Regions from separate parts of the Providencia sp. Me31A genome, predicted to be linked through region 3. Evidence: predicted binding sites of a transcription regulator. Region 3 holds the regulator's gene; each other region holds the start of a gene.
The links. Region 3 encodes CRP, which controls carbon source genes, mostly activating them, when cyclic AMP is high. Its sites were predicted from a motif close to ATGTGANNNNNNTCACAT; they were not measured.
Positions count from the first base shown of each region.

Region 1: a site for CRP is predicted at 3,594-3,611, ahead of udp (uridine phosphorylase). Genes of this name have one in related genera too.
Region 2: a site for CRP is predicted at 2,235-2,252, ahead of deoC (deoxyribose-phosphate aldolase). Genes of this name have one in related genera too.
Region 4: a site for CRP is predicted at 2,805-2,822, ahead of ACLPIE_RS19360 (NupC/NupG family nucleoside CNT transporter). Genes of this name have one in related genera too.

Region 1 is NZ_JBKQGZ010000021.1:68,757-74,061, forward strand. It holds gene metR (HTH-type transcriptional regulator MetR) at 1-118, opposite strand, end outside; gene metE (5-methyltetrahydropteroyltriglutamate--homocysteine S-methyltransferase) at 227-2,500, shown strand; gene ACLPIE_RS17040 (YidB family protein) at 2,850-3,239, opposite strand; gene udp (uridine phosphorylase) at 3,686-4,444, shown strand; gene ACLPIE_RS17050 (tyrosine-protein phosphatase) at 4,732-5,305, shown strand, end outside.
Region 2 is NZ_JBKQGZ010000021.1:32,242-37,546, forward strand. It holds gene rnz (ribonuclease Z) at 1-548, shown strand, start outside; gene deoR (DNA-binding transcriptional repressor DeoR) at 591-1,370, opposite strand; gene deoC (deoxyribose-phosphate aldolase) at 1,426-2,094, opposite strand; gene rbsK (ribokinase) at 2,263-3,192, shown strand; gene fucP (L-fucose:H+ symporter permease) at 3,301-4,608, shown strand; gene ACLPIE_RS16905 (aldose 1-epimerase family protein) at 4,672-5,305, shown strand, end outside.
Region 3 is NZ_JBKQGZ010000016.1:61,727-67,031, forward strand. It holds gene ACLPIE_RS14245 (phosphoribulokinase) at 1-64, shown strand, start outside; gene ACLPIE_RS14250 (OsmC family protein) at 148-549, opposite strand; gene crp (cAMP-activated global transcriptional regulator CRP) at 906-1,538, shown strand; gene ACLPIE_RS14260 (hypothetical protein) at 1,850-3,697, shown strand; gene ACLPIE_RS14265 (aspartate aminotransferase family protein) at 3,746-4,960, opposite strand; gene ACLPIE_RS14270 (aminodeoxychorismate synthase component II) at 5,091-5,305, opposite strand, start outside.
Region 4 is NZ_JBKQGZ010000028.1:24,200-29,504, reverse strand. It holds gene prfC (peptide chain release factor 3) at 1-63, shown strand, start outside; gene ACLPIE_RS19375 (BON domain-containing protein) at 257-667, shown strand; gene ACLPIE_RS19370 (patatin-like phospholipase family protein) at 816-1,904, shown strand; gene ACLPIE_RS19365 (TatD family hydrolase) at 1,885-2,682, shown strand; gene ACLPIE_RS19360 (NupC/NupG family nucleoside CNT transporter) at 2,988-4,271, shown strand; gene deoC (deoxyribose-phosphate aldolase) at 4,759-5,305, shown strand, end outside.

The DNA of each region.
Region 1 (5,305 bases), on a different contig from region 3:
AATCACTAAACTGATGTGATAAAGCAGACTGTGTCTGATGCAAGTGAGTCGCCGTGGCTGCTAATGATCCGTGTTGGCTGAGCGCTTGCAATGTTTTTAAATGTTTTAATTCGATCATGAGAAACCTTCAAGATGACGATGAATAATTTGCGCTTGAGCTTTATACAGTACCTGTTGATTATAGATGTGTAAACATCTAGACGGCTAAAAATTTTAAGGGGTCAATATGTCTGTTATAAATCATACGCTTGGGTTTCCACGGGTAGGGCTGAAAAGAGAGTTAAAACGCGCACAAGAAGATTATTGGGCAGGCAAGATTGATCAGGCTGCTCTGTTAGAAACCGGTTATGAACTACGTGTTCGCCATTGGAAACAACAAAAAAATGCGGGTGTGGAACTATTGCCAGTTGGTGATTTTGCTTGGTATGACCAAGTGCTGACGACAAGTTTATTGTTGGGCAACGTACCACCTCGTCACCAAAATGAAGATGGTTCCATTGACTTAGACACATTATTCCGCGTTGCTAGAGGCCGTGCACCAACAGGAACACCTGCACCAGCGGGTGAAATGACAAAATGGTTTAATACTAACTACCACTACATTGTTCCAGAGTTTCAAAAAGGGCAAAAATTTGCATTGTCTTGGAGTCAGTTATTTGACGAAGTTGATGAAGCCATTGCATTAGGTCACAAAGTAAAACCCGTCATTCTTGGCCCTATTACCTACTTATGGTTAGGGAAAGTTAAGGGAGAAGCTTTTGACCGCCTATCGCTCCTTAATGAACTGTTACCGGTTTATCAGGAAATCCTTGCACATTTAGCTGAAAAGGGCATTGAATGGGTACAAATTGATGAGCCTGCATTGGTTTTAGATTTACCTTCTCAGTGGCAACAAGCTTATCAGCAGGCTTATCAAGCCTTGTCAGGTAAAACGAAATTACTGTTAACAACTTATTTTGATGGAATTAGCCATCATTTAGATTTAATCAAACAACTACCAGTTCAAGGTTTACATGTTGATGTGGTTGCGGGTAACGATGATATTGAAAAACTACATCAAGCCTTACCCGCTGACTGGGTATTATCGCTAGGCGTTATCAATGGGCGCAACGTATGGAAAGCTGACTTAGGGGAAAAATTCTCACGACTACAACCCCTATTAGGTAAACGTGATATATGGGTGGGGACATCATGCTCATTGCTGCATAGCCCAATCGATCTTAATGATGAAACGCGTTTAGATGCAGAAGTGAAAAGTTGGTTTGCTTTTGCCCTACAAAAATGTGAAGAACTAGCGTTACTCACAAAAGCCTTGAATCAACCGATAGAAAATAACATTGCGGCCTTAGAAACATACAGCAAGCCAATTCGTGCACGTAAAACATCAGCTCGTGTGAATAATGCAGCCGTTGCAAAACGCTTAGCTGCTATTCGTGAAGGGGATGCTGAACGTAACAGCCCATATACCCAGCGTGCGCTGCGCCAACGTCAGCGTTTTAATCTACCTCTGTGGCCAACCACTACCATTGGTTCATTTCCACAAACTAGCGAAATTAGAACTCTACGTTTAGATTTCAAAAAAGGTAACGTGGATAAAGCCTATTATCGAACCAATATCAGCGAGCACATCAAACAAGCGATTAAAGAACAAGAGATTTTAGATATTGATGTTCTGGTACATGGCGAAGCGGAACGTAATGACATGGTGGAGTACTTTGGTGAGCATTTTGATGGATATGTTTTCACGCAAAATGGTTGGGTGCAAAGCTATGGCTCGCGTTGTGTAAAACCGCCTGTGATTATTGGTGATATTAGTCGCCCAGAGGCGATAACAGTAGAATGGGCCAAATATGCTCAGTCACTAACAGAAAAGCCAGTGAAGGGTATGTTAACGGGCCCTGTGACTATTTTGTGCTGGTCATTCCCACGTGAAGATGTTAGTCGTGAAACTATTGCAAAACAAATCGCTTTAGCATTGCGCGATGAAGTGGATGACTTACAAAAAGCAGGGATTGGGATCATCCAAATCGATGAACCTGCATTACGCGAGGGCTTACCTTTGCGCAAAGATGAGTGGGCGGAATACTTAAAATGGGCAGTTGATGCCTTTAAACTCAGCGCGGCAATTGCAGAGGATGACACACAAATTCACACTCATATGTGTTATTGCGAATTCAATGACATCATGGACTCCATTGCAGCATTGGATGCAGACGTTATCACCATTGAAACATCACGTTCAGATATGGATTTGCTGGATGCATTTGAACATTTTGATTATCCAAATGAAATTGGTCCAGGGGTGTACGATATTCACTCACCTAACGTACCAAATGTCGAGTGGATAGTGGCTTTATTGCGAAAAGCAGCAAAAAGAATTCCAGTTGAACGTTTATGGGTAAATCCAGATTGCGGATTAAAAACACGAGGTTGGACAGAGGCGCGCCAAGCATTGGCCAACATGGTTGAGGCTGCGAAACAACTTAGAAGCGAACACTAGAATTTAATTCAATGAGTTACAGAGGGCGGGAAAACCTGCCCTTTTGTAGTTTTGTTATAAACTAAAATTTAGCTTAATAACTAAACAATGACGGTTATTCACTTTTAGTGAGTTGATTCTTAGCCAGCAATAACACTAAATATTAGTGGCACTGTATTGAATGGTAAGGGAAATAATATGTTAAGGGTACACAATAAGAAATTATTAATACTAACGAGTATTGTGGTATTTGGTGGTAACCCAAATAACATCACAATTTCTGGCTTTTCTGCTGGTGACCGCACAATAAAATAAGTATCGGTAACTGATATAATCAGTAAGCCCAAGTTTGGGCTTACTGATAGAGATATTAACCAAATAGTTTAGCTTTCAGTAGGTTCATACCAATAGAAGCAAGATCGATATTCTCTGGTACTTCGCCATTTGGTGTTGCACTATCCACTAATTGTGGAAGGTATTTTGCAATCATTTCAGACGTTGCTTGTGGCTCAAGACCTACTTTTTGTGCTAAATCTTGAATATTGGTATTGCCAAATACTTGCATCAGCTGGCTGATATTGATAGGTAAGTTTTCACCCTCACTAATCCATGATGCAATGATGCCACCTAAGCCTTGTTCATTAAATTTATTAACCACGCCAGTAAGGCCACCTTGATTTTCAACCCAATCAATAACAGATTGAAACTGTTGCATTTTGTCGCCAGCAACCATTCCCATCATTTGCTCGAATAGCCCCATTATAACTCCTAGATAATATGCCAGTTGATGCTCTTACTCACTGTATGGAGCATTATTCAAAAATTTGTAGTTGGCTATTTTGAGTCATTTGAGTCATAGGTCAATGAAAATAGGCGGTGTTCTGCAACTTATTATAAAAAATATAATGTTATCGATTATTATTTGTACTTATAAAGATAAGAATGTCACAATATTCTGCTGATAATATGACAAGTTGGATTCATCAAGATACATTTTCGATAATCGCATACATTCATCTATACTGATTTAATCTCGGCAAGAAACAGCCATGAATGTAATTTTTGTGATTAAAATCACGTTTTGTTGAAATTAAATCAATCAAGTTTTCATTAAAAGAGATATTGGTCACTAAATTGACTTATGCTTAGCGCTATATTAACGAAAGCTAATTAATTCAATGATGCCATTGTGTAAAGGAGTTTGATATGTCCGATGTTTTCCACTTAGGTTTAAAGAAAAGTGACTTACAGGGTGCAACCGTAGCGATTGTTCCTGGTGATCCTAACCGTGTTGAAAAAATTGCACGCCTGATGGATAACCCTGTACACCTAGCGTCATTGCGTGAATACACTTCTTGGCGTGGTGAGCTCGATGGTAAAGCCGTAATTATCTGTTCAACAGGTATCGGTGGTCCATCAACGTCTATCGCTGTCGAAGAACTTGCTCAGTTAGGTATTCGTACCTTCTTACGTATCGGTACAACAGGCGCCATTCAGGAAGATATTAATGTTGGTGATGTTTTAGTCACAACAGGTGCGGTACGCCTAGACGGTGCTAGTCAGCACTTCGCACCATTAGAATATCCAGCAGTCGCCGATTTTGATTGTACAAATGCGCTATATGCGGCAGCTAAAGATGCAGGGGCAACGGTTCATGTGGGCGTGACTGCATCTTCAGATACTTTCTACCCAGGTCAAGAGCGTTATGATACCTATACCGGCCGTGTCATGCGCCATTTCAGAGGCTCTATGAAAGAATGGCAAGACATGGGGGTCATGAATTATGAAATGGAATCAGCAACGTTGTTAACTATGTGCTCAAGTAGCAAAGGCTTGCGTGCAGGTATGGTTGCTGGCGTTATTGTAAACCGTACACAACAAGAAATTCCAAATGAAGCGTTACTGAAGAAAACTGAAGGTAACGTGTTAGGCATTGTTGTTGAAGCTGCGCGTCGCTTACTGTAATTAAGAATTTACTGGCTCGCTTACTTAAATTTCACTCGGTTGTGGACATAAAGTAAGCGAGCTTAGTCCTCGCTATTTTCTTTTTATTCATTTTCTTACGTCTATCCGCCTTGTAATTTAGCAATTTTTGTTCAATTTACAGGGAAGATTCTGATCCTCTTATTTTCTAGATCTGTTATGTTATTGTCATAAAAGCAATTATCAATATTATGTGCCCTTAAATGATACAGACTACATTTATTCTATTATGACCTGAATAGAAAGATATGGAGCGAAAAGTAATTATTATGTCAACCACACCTTCCCTTCACCCTTCAGTCCTTCCCTTAAAGGGGGGAATTAACTTCCGAGACTTAGGTGGTAAAAAACTGTCTAATGGCAGTAAAATCAAGCCCGGCGTGCTATTTCGTTCAGGAGCTCTAGATCGCCTAACACAGGACGATGAATTAGTATTGCGTTCACAAAATCTTTTCCAAATCATCGATTACCGTGATGAAGCTGAGATTATAGATAAACCTGATGTGATTTGGCAGGGGGCGAATTACCTCCATGCACCTGCAAACCCACTAGCGAAAGAAGTTACTGCAAACTTGGACAAATTAACCCCAGAAATATTAGAAAAATTTGACCCGCAGGCTTTCATGTTCCGTTTGTACGAACTGCTGCCTTTGAATAACCCTGCTTACAACCAACTAGTTAATTTACTGAAACAACCTGAAAAAGGTGGGATCGTTCAGCACTGTGCGGTTGGAAAGGATCGTACAGGTGTAGGTTCTGCACTGGTGCTTTTTGCTTTAGGTGCTGATTTAGATACCGTGATGGAAGACTATTTACTAACCAATGAAACATTAGCGCCATACC
Region 2 (5,305 bases), on a different contig from region 3:
GTCAGTTATTTGATGATGGGGAGCTGATTGTGACGGCTTATGCCCTTGACCACCGTGTTGAGTGTTATGGCTATCGTATTGAAGAACATCCGAAAAGTGGTGCATTAGATGCAGTTAAATTAGCCAATGACCATATTCCTCGCGGCCCTTGGATGAAGGCACTTAAGGCAGGGGAAACGATTGTTCTTGATGATGGTCGTTCAGTCAATGGGGCTGATTATCTTGGTGAGCCAATCCCCGGAAAGGTTATTGCTATTTTTGGGGATACTCAACCGACGGAACAAGCATTGGCATTAGCGAGAAATGCGGATGTCATGATCCATGAAACGACCTTAGAAGCGGAATTCGCGGAAAAAGCCAATGAAAGAGGACATTCGACAACGGTACAAGCGGCTGAATTAGCGCGTGAAGCAGGGGTAAAGCGTTTTATTGCGACACACTTGAGTGGCCGCTATACAAGTGAGGATATTCCAAAGTTATTGGCAGAGTGCCAATCTGTGTTTCCTGCAACCGAAATTGCAGAAGATTATTTAACGGTGAAAATTTAATGTAAGCGGGCAAGATGTTGTCCGCTTAATCGATTGATAATTTTAATAAATTACTTTCACAAAACCATTGCGACAATATGTTTCATACTCATCAGAAAGCTGCCTATTTGTGACTATCACATCAAATTGTGACAATTCGCCCATATTGGCCGTAGCGACTTCATCAAATAGGTTATAAGGGGCGAGTAAAATCTTACGAATAGATTTTTCCATCGCTTTTTTCTTCATGAGTAAATCATCAAGATTATAGCAAGTTACGCCAAAGCTGCTGTGTACTCCCGCCGCCGAAATAAAAGCTTTTTTCGGATTGATTGAATCGAGTAATGAAGGGAACGAGGGGTTATAAAAAGAATCACTTTTAGGGTGATATTCCCCACCACATAATAGCGCCGTAGCATTTTTCTTTTGGCTAAGGGCGAGAAAAACGTTATGTGAATAGCAAATACCGGTGAAATTGATCTCATCAGGAATGAGGGATATCAACGTCGCCATTTCAATACCATTATCAAAAAAGATCACGTCATCCTCAGTGACCATACTTGCTGCAAGGTTAGGAATATATAATTCTTCGGTTTGATCGGGGGTGAAAATGTCGGCTTGAGGCTCTTGGGGAATGAAATTAGCAGGTTGAGTAACAGAAACAATATAACCACCAAGGAGTGACATGGGGATCGGCCCTTCAGTGTCTGCACTAAGGTCTCGACGAATGGTCATCTCTGAAACTTCGAGTATTCTGGCGGCTTCTTTAAGATGAATGCGTCCCGAACGTTTTAAACATTCACTTAAGCGGCGAAGGCGTTCTTTTTGCTTAGTTTCTATCACCCTACAATCCTTTTTTAATACACAAAATTGGCGCGGTTGACCCGCGCCCCATCACTTAATAGTCACTTGGTTTGGTATGATTGCCTGTGACAATGGCAACGCTAGCACTTGCACCAACACGATTTGCGCCAGCTTCAATCATCTTAATCGCTGTTTCGCGGTCACGTACACCACCGGATGCTTTCACGCCGACTTCACTGCCAACCACTTTACGCATCAGTGCTACATGGTGCTCGGTTGCGCCCATTGTACTGAAACCTGTTGAAGTTTTCACAAAACCGACTTTAATTGTGCGGCAAATTTCACAAACCTGAGTAATTTCTTCGTCAGTTAACAGGCAATTTTCTAAAATAACCTTTAGTGTTGCTTTACCGCAAGCGGTGAAAACGGCTTCAATATCTTTTCGTACAAACTCAAGGTCGCCACTTTTTAGCATCCCGATGTTGATAACCATATCCACTTCATCGGCTCCACGGCGAACAGCTTCAGCGGCTTCAAATGCTTTCGCTTCTGTTAAGCAAGCCCCTAATGGAAAGCCTACCACACAGCAAACCTTAACGTCGCTGTTTTTTAAAAGCTCACTGGCTAAAGGGACGTAACCCGTGTTCACGCACACGGATGCAAAATGGTGCTCTGCCGCTTCGGCACACAATGTTTTAATATCGCTAACAGTGGCATTAGCTGCGAGTAAAGTGTGATCAATATATTTTGCTAAGTCTTGCATTTTCAACTTTCCTATATAAATGTGGAATAGACAACAAAGAATGAGGAAATGTGGTAGATATAACACTTGAACATTCGTTATTCGAGATCCTAATCACAAATGATATTTTTGCAACATGATAATGTTATTATCATATCATTATGTGATTTATTTAACACGAGGGACATTATGGATATAGCAGTTATTGGTTCAAACATGGTTGATTTGATCACTTACATCGATCAAATGCCAAAAGAAGGCGAGACGTTAGAAGCGCCAGCTTTCAAAATTGGTTGCGGCGGTAAAGGAGCAAACCAAGCAGTTGCTGCTGCTAAGTTGAACTCAAAAGTGATCATGTTAACGAAAGTCGGTGATGATATTTTCGCAGATAATACTATTCGTAACCTTGAGTCTTATGGCATTAACACCCGTTATGTTGAAAAAGTGCCTTGTACTTCAAGCGGTGTAGCCCCTATTTTTGTTAATCAAAACTCATCAAACAGTATTTTGATTGTCAAAGGTGCGAATAAGTTTTTATCCCCAGAAGATATCGATCGCGCGGCAGAAGATCTGAAAAAATGTAAATTGATCGTCCTGCAATTAGAAGTACAGCTTGAGACGGTTTATCACGCGATTTCATTCGGTAATAAAAATGGGATACCAGTGTTGCTTAATCCTGCACCCGCGCAGCGTACGCTTGATCTGGATTTTGCTTGCCGTTGTGACTTCTTTGTTCCTAATGAAACGGAATTAGAGATTTTAACTAATATGCCAGTAGATACGATGGACAATATTCGCTGTGCTGCACAGTCGTTGCTGGATAAAGGATTAAAAAATGTCATCGTAACATTAGGAGATAAAGGGGCATTATGGATGACTCGTGATAGCGAGCTATTGATACCTGCAATCAAAGTGAATGCCATTGACACCAGTGGTGCGGGAGATGCCTTTATCGGCTGCTTCTCTCATTACTATGTGCATACAGGGAATATTGAAGAAGCGCTGAAAAAAGCGGTTATGTTTTCGGCTTTCAGTGTGACAGGAAAAGGCACTCAATCTTCTTATCCAAGCGTTGAGCAATTTAACGAATTTGTACAAATCAACACAGCTAATGAGTAGCTAAATAATAATAGTCCAACGTAGCTATATACCCTTTGATGTATAAATCAGCCCTTAGAGCTGAATAAAATCTCACAGGGTATAAATTATAAAAATATAAGGCTTACTATGAACATTAAGAACATCACTCAGTTACCGGATGGCTACCTGAGTAAGACTCCTCTATTCCAATTTATCCTACTATCGTGCCTATTCCCCCTGTGGGGATGTGCCGCAGCATTGAATGATATTTTAATCACACAGTTTAAAAGTGTTTTTGAACTCAGTAACTTCGCCTCTGCTTTAGTACAAAGCGCATTCTATGGTGGGTACTTTTTGATTGCGATCCCAGCCTCTTTGGTTATCAAAAAAACCAGCTATAAATATGCGATCATGGTTGGGTTGATCCTGTATATCGCCGGTTGCAGTATGTTCTTCCCTGCTTCTCATATGGCGACTTACACCATGTTTTTAGCCGCTATTTTTGCGATTGCAATTGGTTTAAGTTTCCTTGAAACTGCGGCGAATACTTATAGTTCAATGATTGGCCCTAAACAATACGCCACACTGCGCTTAAATATTAGCCAAACTTTCTACCCAATTGGTGCCGCGGGTGGGATTCTGCTGGGCAAATACCTCGTCTTTTCTGAAGGGGATAGCTTACAAAATCAAATGGCAGGAATGAACGCTGATCAAATCCATGAATTCCGTTTAGCCATGTTAGAAAACACGCTGGAACCGTACCGCTATATGATTATGGTATTGGTGGTTGTGATGATCCTATTCCTGATTACTAAGTTTCCTAAATGTAAGGTCGCGGAAACGCAAGATCATAAACGTCCATCAGCATTGGATACACTCAAATATTTAGCGAAAAATAGCCGCTTTAGAAAAGGGATCATTGCCCAATTCTTATATGTTGGAATGCAAGTCGCAGTATGGTCATTTACTATCCGTTTAGCACTAGAGATGGGGGATATTAACGAACGCGATGCATCGAATTTTATGGTGTATAGCTTTGCCTGCTTCTTTATTGGAAAGTTTATCGCCAATATTTTAATGACTCGTTTTAACGCAGAAAAAGTATTGATTATTTACTCGATTATTGGTGCATTATTTTTGATTTATGTTGCATTTATTCCGAGTTTTACGGCTGTCTATGCAGCGGTGATGGTCAGTATTCTGTTTGGGCCTTGCTGGGCAACCATTTATGCAGGCACTTTGGACACGGTTGATAATGAACACACTGAAATGGCGGGAGCCGTCATCGTGATGGCGATTGTCGGTGCGGCTGTTGTCCCTGCTGTCCAAGGTTACGTTGCAGATATGCTGCATTCATTACAGCTTTCATTCCTCGTTTCCATGCTGTGCTTTGTGTATGTCGGTATTTACTTTGTGGGGGAACGCCGCTTTAAAGCGAAACAATCCGCAAAATAGTGCTCAAATTGGGTAGTGTGAACTACCCAATCCCATTTACCTTATTAAACCGTGAGTATGAAAATGAATACATTAATACCTCTTCACAAAAGCTTATTTACGGAAAAGCCAACGCTTATTTTAAAAAATGACCATTTTACCGCCACCACATTTCGTTATCATACTGGGGTGGAAGGGCTCAGAATTGAAAATCAGCAAGGTTACTTAACGATTCTGCCTTTTTTAGGGCAGATGATTTGGGATGCGGAATTTTGTGGCCAAAATCTGAAAATGGAAAATATGTTTTCAGCGCCAAAACTGGTTCCAACTGTCGTTGAAACTTATGGTTGTTTTGCATTCCATTCAGGTTTAATCAGTAACGGTTGCCCATCGCCAGAAGATTCTCACCCATTACATGGAGAAATGCCTTGCGCATCAATGGATAGTGCATGGCTTGAGTTGGCTGACCAAAGTCTAAAAGTGGTCGGGGAATATGAGTATGTGATGGGTTTTGGTCATCATTACCGAGCAACACCCTCGGTGCAATTAACCTCCGGTAGCGCATTATTTGATATTCATATGTCTGTCAAGAACTTAGCCTCTGTCCCCATGCCTCTGCAATATATGTGTCATATGAATTATGCCTATGTGGATAATGCAACACTGACTCAAAATATCCCAGAACAGGCAATTAAGTTGCGTGAGTCGATACCGAGGC
Region 3 (5,305 bases):
CTTGGCAATGGAGCTTATCATGACGCCATTGGTTGAAAAACTGATTAAGCAAAAAAATAATTAAGTTGTTTTTTCACTAATTAATAAGATGCTTATCATTAATTAAGGTAAGCATCTTATTATTAAAAAAATATTATAATAATTAAATTAATTTTTTATTTCGAAGCTATGCGTTACTTCGACTGTTTTTTCTAACATCAATGCTACTGAACAATATTTTTCAGCAGATAGCTGAACTGCACGTTCCACTGCTTTTTCCGTCAGCTCATTTCCTGTTACAATGAAATGTAGATGAATTTTGACAAAGTAACGTGGGGCTTCTTCACGACGCTGCGATGTTAATTTCACTTCACAATCCGAAATATCATTACGGCCTTTTTGCAAAATAGAGACCACATCTATCGCACTACAACCACCTGCTGCCATTAATACCATTTCCATTGGGCTTGGCGCTTTATCTCCTGCATTACCATCCATCATCACCTGATGCCCTGATGCAGACTCACCTAAAAAAGAAAGTCCTTCGACCCATTTAACTCTCGCTTCCATTTTTATTCCCCTTGAAATGAAATCAGTTTAAAGGCTACATTGTTCCATAGATATAATGAATGTTATATCAGCTTTATTCTGCTGAAGCGATACAGGGGAGACTTTCTGTATCGGATATGCTACAAACAATACTTAGTTGATAGGATTAAGATCAAAACTCAACCGTTTTATTGATTATATTATAGTGTTGATATCAATTTGCTTTCCCCTAACCAACCAGAGTGCTGACGTTATTTAGCTCTCCATATTATTTAGGGTATATAAGGCAAATTAATATGCTAAGCTAGTGACTTTAAAGCCAGCCTTTCTGGTACGCTTTTCCGAATGGCTGCAATAACATACAGAGGATAACGCTAATGGTTCTCGGCAAGCCACAAACAGACCCTACTCTTGAATGGTTTTTGTCACACTGCCATATTCATAAGTATCCATCCAAGAGCACTCTGATCCATCAGGGTGAGAAAGCAGAAACCCTTTACTATATTGTTAAAGGATCAGTGGCTGTTTTAATTAAAGATGAAGAAGGCAAAGAAATGATCCTCTCCTACCTAAATCAGGGGGATTTCATTGGTGAACTGGGTTTATTTGAAGAAGGGCAAGAACGTACTGCGTGGGTTAGAGCGAAAATCGCCTGCGAAGTTGCAGAAATTTCTTACAAAAAATTCCGTCAATTGATTCAGGTAAACCCTGACATTTTAATGCGTCTTTCTGCGCAAATGGCCAGCCGCCTACAGACAACATCAGAAAAAGTGGGTAACCTCGCTTTCTTAGATGTGACTGGTCGTATTGCTCAAACTCTATTGAATCTAGCGAAACAACCTGATGCTATGACGCATCCAGACGGGATGCAAATCAAGATCACCCGTCAGGAAATTGGCCAAATTGTTGGTTGTTCTCGTGAAACTGTCGGCCGTATTTTGAAAATGCTTGAAGATCAAAATTTGATCTCTGCGCATGGTAAAACCATTGTTGTCTACGGTACTCGCTAACTCTTAAGATAACCCTGTATCATTTACCACTGATGCAGGGTTATCTTTTGCCTCTAACAGCCATACCTATTTTTAAAATTACGATCAATTCTTTTATACTTGTCATACTCAAGTTGCAGGGTGTTAACTGCACTCAACTAGCCGAATCACATACTTGTGTCTGTTCACAAGAGTATCTTTATCGTTCGTATGCATACAACTCGAATTATTAGGTAAATACATACTAACCTCGTTTCTTTATATTTAAGTAATTTTTCCTCATATAAGATTAAAAATATCCCACTCATTAATGATTAAGGAATTTTTAATTTATGAATAGTATTCAAAAATCAAATATTAACCCAACATGTTCTATTGAGACTTGCGATAAAACCAACTCGATAGAAATAAGAATAAAGGCAAATGGCATTGTGCAAAACTTAATAAATATTAAAAATACGAATTCAATGGAAAATACGATGCCAAATATAAAGATAATTATTAATTATGATAAAAATAGCGCTGACACTGAAAAACCTATTATAAATTTATCGCCGAAAAATTCGTTGATTAACAACTCAAATTGCTGTTTGGGGAGAACAAATAAAGCATGCCAAACAACACTTCGTTTTCCAATGACAAAAAATATCGCCTCCAAATCAGAACAGCCTATCGCGGTAAAACAAGACTTAGATAACGTTGATGTAAGCCCTTCATCACCAATGCAAACCCGACAAGGTGCAAATCAGGTTAATAAGAGCATGCTAACCGAAGGTCGCTCTCCGACTAAAAATACACTCTCCCCGCTTTGGGATACCATCGTTGAAAAAAACCTACAGGAACTGGCAAAAAGTCCAGCCCCTCACTCTAATGAGCGAGCGCATTTTACTCCATTGATGAAAAACAATACCTCAAGTAATGTGAAAGAAAAAGTTATACGTTTTGAAAAACTTATATCTCTTCAGACTAATAAGGATACGCTAACCGAAAAACCCTTACAGACTAAAAATACACTCTCCTCGCTTTGGAATACCATCGTTGAAAAAAACCTACAGGAGCTGGCACAAAGTCCAATCCTCCACACTAAAAAGCCAGCTCATTTTGCCTCGTCGATGGGGAACCAAACCTCTAGCAATGTGAAAGAAAAAATTCAACAGTTTGAAAAACTAATATCACTACCAATCAAAACTCAAGATAGATTTCCATCTAAAATAGCTACTCATATAAAACAACGAACGACAACGCATGTACCAGCAACCACAATGAAAAGAATACAGGAACATTCAGCAAATGTTCAAACTGCTTCTGTATTGCCTTCATATGTCTTAAGTAAAACAGCAAGCAACAATAGAAATCTATTAGTAGAAGAAAAAAAGCAAAATAATTCACTCGCACTTGTTCAAAAAAATGCCAAAACAAGAAGCTCTAACAATTTCAATGCATTAAATAAAAGTTCATCCCCTTCTCTGGCATTCAGTAATGAACTTTTAGAGCTATTACAGGAGAATAATTTCAAAAGGCAGATGAAAAATTCGACTTTAAATAATAACAACAACAATCAATTAATAGAGAAAACACAAAGAGATAATAAAACTGCATTACTCTCTTCGGTATTTAATAATATTAATAATTATCTAACAGATAACCATGATAAAAATCAATTACATCGCTATATAATAAGCTTAGATAATTTTCAAGTTATCTTAACCATATCGCCAAAAAATTTCCCCAAAGGCTCGATTGAAGGGCAAGATATAACAAAATTATTATCTAATTATATTAATGGGTTAGAGAAACACAATGTCCATCTGGACGTATCACAACAAAATTTTAAAAATAACTCATTCGACACGAATAGTACCAATAACCAAGATGATGAACATCATTCAGATAATGACATTTATTTTGATGAACACTATTCTGACATGGAAGATCTATATTCTAATTATGATGAAGATAACTTCAGCGATAATTACTCTCTATTTGATGAACCAATTAACGAGATTTTTTCAACAGATAGCAATGGCTTAATTTCAATGAAAAACAACGACGATAAAACATACTACCAACTAGATTTCAGTAATGATAATGAGCAAAAAAGTATAATCTCCTTACCGATAATGAAAGCGGGGATTCAATCAGAAAAAATGCAGCTAAATAAAAAATTAATAAATATATAACAATAAGAAGAACCCAAAGAGATAATTCTCTTTGGGTATTTAATCTTATTACGCTAATAGCGTTTTAATGGCATTTTCGAACTTCACCATTCCGCTATTAATTTCTTCCTCGGAAATTATCAGTGATGGCGTGAAACGCAATACATTAGTTCCGGCATTAAGCATCATCAAGCCTTCCGCCGCACTCGCTTGTAATATATCCTTTGAGCGATTTTGTAACTTACTATCAAGTTCTGCACCAATTAGTAGCCCCATTCCCCTAATCTCAGAAAAAATACCGTATTTTTCATTGAGCTTATTCAAATGAGCGATAAATAACTCACGACGCTTTTCAACACCAATTAGCACTTCCTCAGTATTAATAATATCGAATGCCGCATTGCCTACCGCACAAGCTAATGGATTACCGCCATAGGTGGTTCCATGTGAACCGACTTCCATCGTTTTAGCTATTTCATCTGTCGTGATCATGGCACTGATAGGGAAACCGCCACCCAGCGCTTTTGCAGTCGTTAAAATATCAGGCGTCACATTGTAATGCATATAAGAAAACAGCTTACCCGTACGCCCCATACCACTTTGCACTTCATCAAAAATCAGCAATGCGTTATTTTCATCACACAGTTTCCGCACTCCTTGCAAGAATTCTAATGTCGCAGGGGTAACACCGCCTTCCCCTTGAACAGGTTCTAATACCACGGCACAAGTATTTTCATCAATTACGGCTTTAACTGCATCAAGATCATTAAAGGGTACGTGAATAATATCGGCAGGTTTTGGCCCAAAACCATCTGCGTACTTCGCTTGCCCACCAACCGAAACGGTAAATAAGGTTCTACCATGAAAGGCTTGCTTAAATGCGATGATCTTTGTTTTATATGGGCTATATTTGGTAATGGCATAACGACGCGCAAGCTTGAATGCCGCTTCATTCGCTTCAGAACCTGAGTTAACAAAAAATGCACGGTCAGCAAACGTAGCTTTCGTTAATTTTTGAGCCAGTTTTAACGCCTGTTCATTGGTAAAAATATTACTCACATGCCAAAGTTTTTCGCTTTGTTCACGAACAGCAGCCACAAGGCTTGGATGACAATGACCTAGTGCTAAAACTGCGATCCCACCTGCAAAATCAATGTATTCTTTACCTTGTTGATCCCAAACACGGCTACCTTCACCCTTAACAGGAATGAATTCAGCTGGCGAAAAAATAGGCAACATAACCTGATCAAAAGTGTGTCGATTGACTGCTTGTTGTTCTGACATACCCCTCACCTGCTCTTTTTTAATGCTATAGTGAAATTATAAGCATTAAATATGAATAAAAAATCACAAAAGAGCAATAGCTAGGGGAGGAATATGCATAATTAATTTTTTTATCGACTACATTACAGGGCTAATACTTGAGAAAGTTATTTAGTAGTTCATGACCTTGTTCACTCAAAATGCTTTCGGGATGGAACTGAACGCCTTCTATAGGTAAGGTTTTATGCCGTATTCCCATGATTTCATCAACATCACCATTATTCAGTGACCATGCTGATACGTCGAAAGAAACAGGGAGTGTTTCTGCCGCAATCACCAGAGAATGATAACGCGTCACCGTTAACG
Region 4 (5,305 bases), on a different contig from region 3:
AACTTGAACCTCACCAGTGAGCGTTACCCAGACGTTAAGTTCCGCAAAACTCGCGAGCACTAATTTCGACTATCAACCCGCTACGTGAATAGTAGCGGGTAATCCACTTTCGACCTTCATTTTTAGTCTATTTCTCCATTATATTATTTAATATGTCAGGAATATTCTGTCTTTAGTGCATTTCTCTTTATTTTTTATGTTTTTTTACTTAGGCTGTATAGGTCATCAGTCCATCACAGTAAAAGGAAGGTTTTTTATGAAAAAAGCAACGCTATTAAACTGTTTCGGGGTTGTTGGGTTGAGCTTGGTGCTGGCAGCATGTAACTCATCATCAGATAGCGCTTTGAAAAAACAAGCCTCACAGACGTGGGACAATGCAGCAAAAACGGTAGAAATGGCAGGGAACGATACAGGTAATGCCATTTCCAGTGGTGCAAAGAGCACCGGTGAGTACATTGATGATTCCTCTATCACTGCGGATGTAAAAGGCAAGTTACTGGGCACTAAAGGCATTTCAAGCAACAGTGTATCAGTGAAGACCGTCAACGGGGTTGTATACCTCTCTGGTTTTGTCAAATCAGCAGATCAAATTGATAAAATCGTACAGGTTGCATCGCAGGTTAATGGGGTGAAATCGGTACAAAATGGCTTAGTCATTGCCAATTAGTTTGTACATAAATATTGAATAGCCCAAATAGTTGAATATTTATTAAACAAATCCATTAGAGTGAGCTTTCGTTAGGAAGCTCTTCTATTGTTAAAGTGCGTGAAAGTGGCAAGTTAAAGCAGTAAATAACACATCATTAAGGGTCACTATGGGAAAACACGTTTCAGTAACATTAGGTACTATCGAGCCCCTCGCATTCTTAGATGATATTAATCCGGGGAAAACTGCGCTGATTTGTGAAGGCGGAGGGCAGCGAGGGATTTTTACTGCAGGTGTACTGGACGAGTTTTTAATCTGCGACTTTAACCCTTTTGACCTAATGATTGGTACCTCAGCAGGAGCACAAAATCTTTCCGCTTATATTTGTGGTCAAGTAGGCTATGCTCGACGTGTGATCACTCGCTATACCACGAATTCTGCATTTTTTAATCCATTACGCTTTATTCGGGGTGGACATCTTATCGATCTCGATTGGCTGGTGGAAACTACGGCAAATGAATGTCCTCTTCGTATGCAGGCGGGACTAGATTTATTGAAGTCTGGTCGTGAGTTTTATATGGGAGCAAGCCGCAGTGATGATTTTACTGCTGAGTTTCTACAACCAACGGATGCGAATTCTTGGTTAGATATGATCCGCGCCTCAAGTGCCATTCCCGGTTTTTATCGAACGGGTGTTGAGTTTGATGGCACCTTATATCATGACGGTGGGATCAGTGCCGCTGTTCCGGTTGAAGAGGCCTATCGCCGTGGTGCAGATACCATCGTCGTGATCCGTACAGTGCCCTCCCAAATGTATTTCACACCGGAATGGCTGAAAAGAATGACCCAATGGCTGGAAGGCGACAGTAATAGTTTGCAGCGTATGGCGACTATGTTGAAAGTTCATTTAAACAGTTACCGTAAGACGCAGGAATTTATTGAAAATCCCCCTAACGATGTACAGATATTTGAAATTTATCCTCCTGTTCCACTAAAAAGCAGCGCACTAGGCAGTAAAATTTCCTCATTAAATGAGGATTATCATACAGGTAGGCGTTGTGGCCGCTACTTTATCGCGGCGCTCGGTGAGGCATTTAATCAAAATCTTCCTACCTTTAGCCGTACTCTTGAGCAGAAAATAGAAGATAGCCCCATTGATATCGACATGGTGTCTCAAGAACAAGAGGACTTAGTGCCTGCGGTCATGGCGGACACCGTAATAGGGGGGCTGCAAGTCAATGACAATCGAGACGGCTAATCCAAAATTTATCGACACTCACTGTCATTTTGATTTTCCTCCTTTTAGTGATTCTTTCACTGAAAGCCTGTCGCTTGCACAGCAAAGCGGGGTGAGTGAGATTATTATTCCGACGGTTAGTGTCGATAATTTTCAGCGAGTTTGGCAATTGGCACAGCAGTATCCACAGTTATATGCCGCAATGGGGCTCCATCCGCTATATTTGAGCCAATGCCATGATCAACATATTGATATTTTGGTCGATTATCTTAATCGGAAAGACAAAAAGTGCGTAGCTGTAGGGGAAATAGGCCTCGACCTATATATGCAAGACCCTCAATTTGAGCGCCAACAATCAGTATTATCCACTCAGTTAAAATTAGCAAAACAGTTTGATTTGCCTGTTATTTTGCACTCACGTAAAAGCCATGACCCCTTAGCGGCCATGTTACGTCGCATTGATGTCCCTGCTCGCGGTGTGATACACGGTTTTGCTGGGAGTTTATCTCAAGCTCAAGCCTTTGTTAAACTAGGTTATTATATTGGTGTGGGAGGAACGATTACCTATGAAAGAGCAAATAAAACGCGTTATGTGATGTCCCAATTGCCCCTTTCCTCGTTGCTCTTTGAAACGGATGCGCCTGATATGCCTGTTTCTGGCTTCCAAGGTGAGCCTAATCGGCCTGAACGTATTCAATGGGTTTTTCGCTCATTATGTGAACTTCGCCACGAATCCCCTTCTGAAATAGCGCAACAACTTTACAACAATAGTTTGTCGTTATTTAATCTAGCAAAGTAAAATTGCCTCTATAAATATAAATAATATTTATGTAATGCAGTTATATATCAAGTTTAATCCATTCAGCTTTTACTGTCATAAATTATGTTTTTAGTGCCTTTTTAGACTACATTAAGATGTTTTTGTGATTTTAGTCACATCGTTTGAATTTTTACTGCTTATTGCAGTACGTATTTGTGATGAAAGCTGCGGGTTATTCATGATGACTAGGTATAATCATCAGACTAAAAATCAAGGAGACTCACACGTTTCCTTATATATCAACCTAAAATAAAGTGAACAGGGATTCTTCCATGCAGCTCATTATGAGTATTATAGGAATGGCGGTACTTATCGCGATAGCTGTCCTATTTTCTAGCAATCGCCGAGCGATCCGGCTACGTACAGTCGGCGGCGCATTTTTAATCCAACTTGCCATTGGCGCATTAATTCTTTACGTACCCGCAGGGCGTAACGTGCTTCAAAACGTGTCTGATGCTGTTTCTAAAGTGATCGGTTATGGTCAAGATGGCATGAGTTTTATCTTTGGTGGTCTTGTTTCCGATAAAATGTTTGAATTATTTGGGGGCGGCGGTTTTATTTTTGCGTTCCGCGTATTACCAATAATCGTCTTTTTCTCTTCACTGATAGCGGTACTTTACTATTTAGGTATCATGCAGTTAGTCATTAAAATATTAGGTGGTGCCCTGCAAAAAGTACTCGGAACATCAAGAACAGAATCTTTATCAGCTACGGCAAATATCTTTGTTGGGCAAACAGAGGCACCACTGGTGGTTCGCCCATACATTGCAACTATGACAACGTCTGAGCTATTCGCCATTATGTGTGGTGGTTTGGCGTCTGTAGCAGGCTCTGTATTGGCAGGTTATGCGCAAATGGGTGTTCCGATGGAATATTTGATTGCCGCATCATTTATGGCTGCACCGGGCGGTTTGTTATTCGCTAAATTAATGGTTCCTGAAACTGAAGATATTAAAGATAGAGTTAATGCGACAGATTTAGTGGCTGAAGACGAACGTCCTGCTAATATCATTGATGCGGCGGCGTCGGGAGCTTCATCAGGGATGCAGTTAGCATTGAACGTTGGTGCGATGTTATTAGCGTTCATTGCCTTAATCGCTTTAATTAACGGGATATTAGGTGGCATTGGCGGTTGGTTTGACTACCCTCAATTGTCCCTTGAGTTATTATTAGGCTGGCTATTCGCCCCTATTGCATATCTGATTGGTGTACCTTGGAATGAAGCGACAATAGCAGGTTCTTTCATCGGGCAGAAAATTGTAGTGAATGAGTTTGTTGCCTTTATGAACTTTGGTGAATACATGAAGGCGGATGCAGATGTCATTGCGGCAGGTAAACAAGTGTTATCTGACCATACCAAAGCGATTATTTCTTTTGCATTGTGTGGGTTTGCTAACTTATCATCAGTGGCTATCTTACTGGGTGGTTTAGGTGGAATGGCGCCAAATCGCCGAGGCGATGTTGCTCGTTTAGGTATGAAAGCGGTCATGGCCGGAACTCTGTCTAACTTGATGAGTGCGACAATTGCTGGTTTCTTCTTAACATTGGGTGCAGTCGCAATTATCTAATTGATTTCTGATAGCGATGAGCTCGTTATTTGAAGCTAATATAACGGAAGGGTGATTGTCCTTCCGTTTTCATTTTGATGGTTTATATTCTTTTAATAGCTGCTTATCTCAAGTCCAAATTTTCAGCTATTCTTAACTTAGCCAATTATTGCTTAGAGCAGTAAATAAAAGCCATTTGAGTGAATAAATTGATAGCCTGATCGGCTAAAATGAGATTTAGTTAACATTTTTAATTTTGATAATGTAACATTCAGTCGATTAATGTGATTTGTAGCACATAAAATAGCAGGGTTTCATGGTCAAATAGCCATTAGTAAGCTGCTATGGAACTGCTAGTTCTAAGAGTGAAATTACTCTAGGGCATGATGCGGTGAGAAGGATCTCAGCTGCTCAGTTCGGAAAAACCGACTAGCATCTTTAAGGAACCAAGCCCGCTCGCCAACAAAGAACGTGTCGTTCTGAAGAATTAACAACGTTGGAGAGTTATATGACTGATTTAAAAGCAGCCGCACAACGCGCGCTGACCCTGATGGATTTAACAACATTAAATGATGACGATACAGATGCAAAAGTTATCACATTATGTCATCAGGCGAAAAGCCCAGCTGGCAATACAGCTGCAATCTGTATTTACCCTCGTTTCATTCCAATCGCACGTAAAACATTACGTGAACAAGGTACCCCTGATGTTCGTATTGCGACAGTAACTAACTTCCCACATGGTAATGATGATATTGAAATCGCATTAGCGGAAACGAAAGCGGCGATTGCTTATGGTGCAGACGAAGTTGACGTGGTTTTCCCATACCGTGCACTGATTGCAGGTAATGAACAAGTCGGTTTTGACTTAGTGAAAGCCTGTAAAGAGGCTTGTGCAGCAGCGAATGTATTACTGAAAGTCATTATTGAAACAGGCGAATTAAAAGATAAGGCGCTGATTCGTAAAGCTTCTGAAATTTCAATTAAAGCAGGTGCTGATTTTATTAAAACTTCAACGGGTAAAGTGCCTGTTAACGCGACACTAGAAAGTGCTG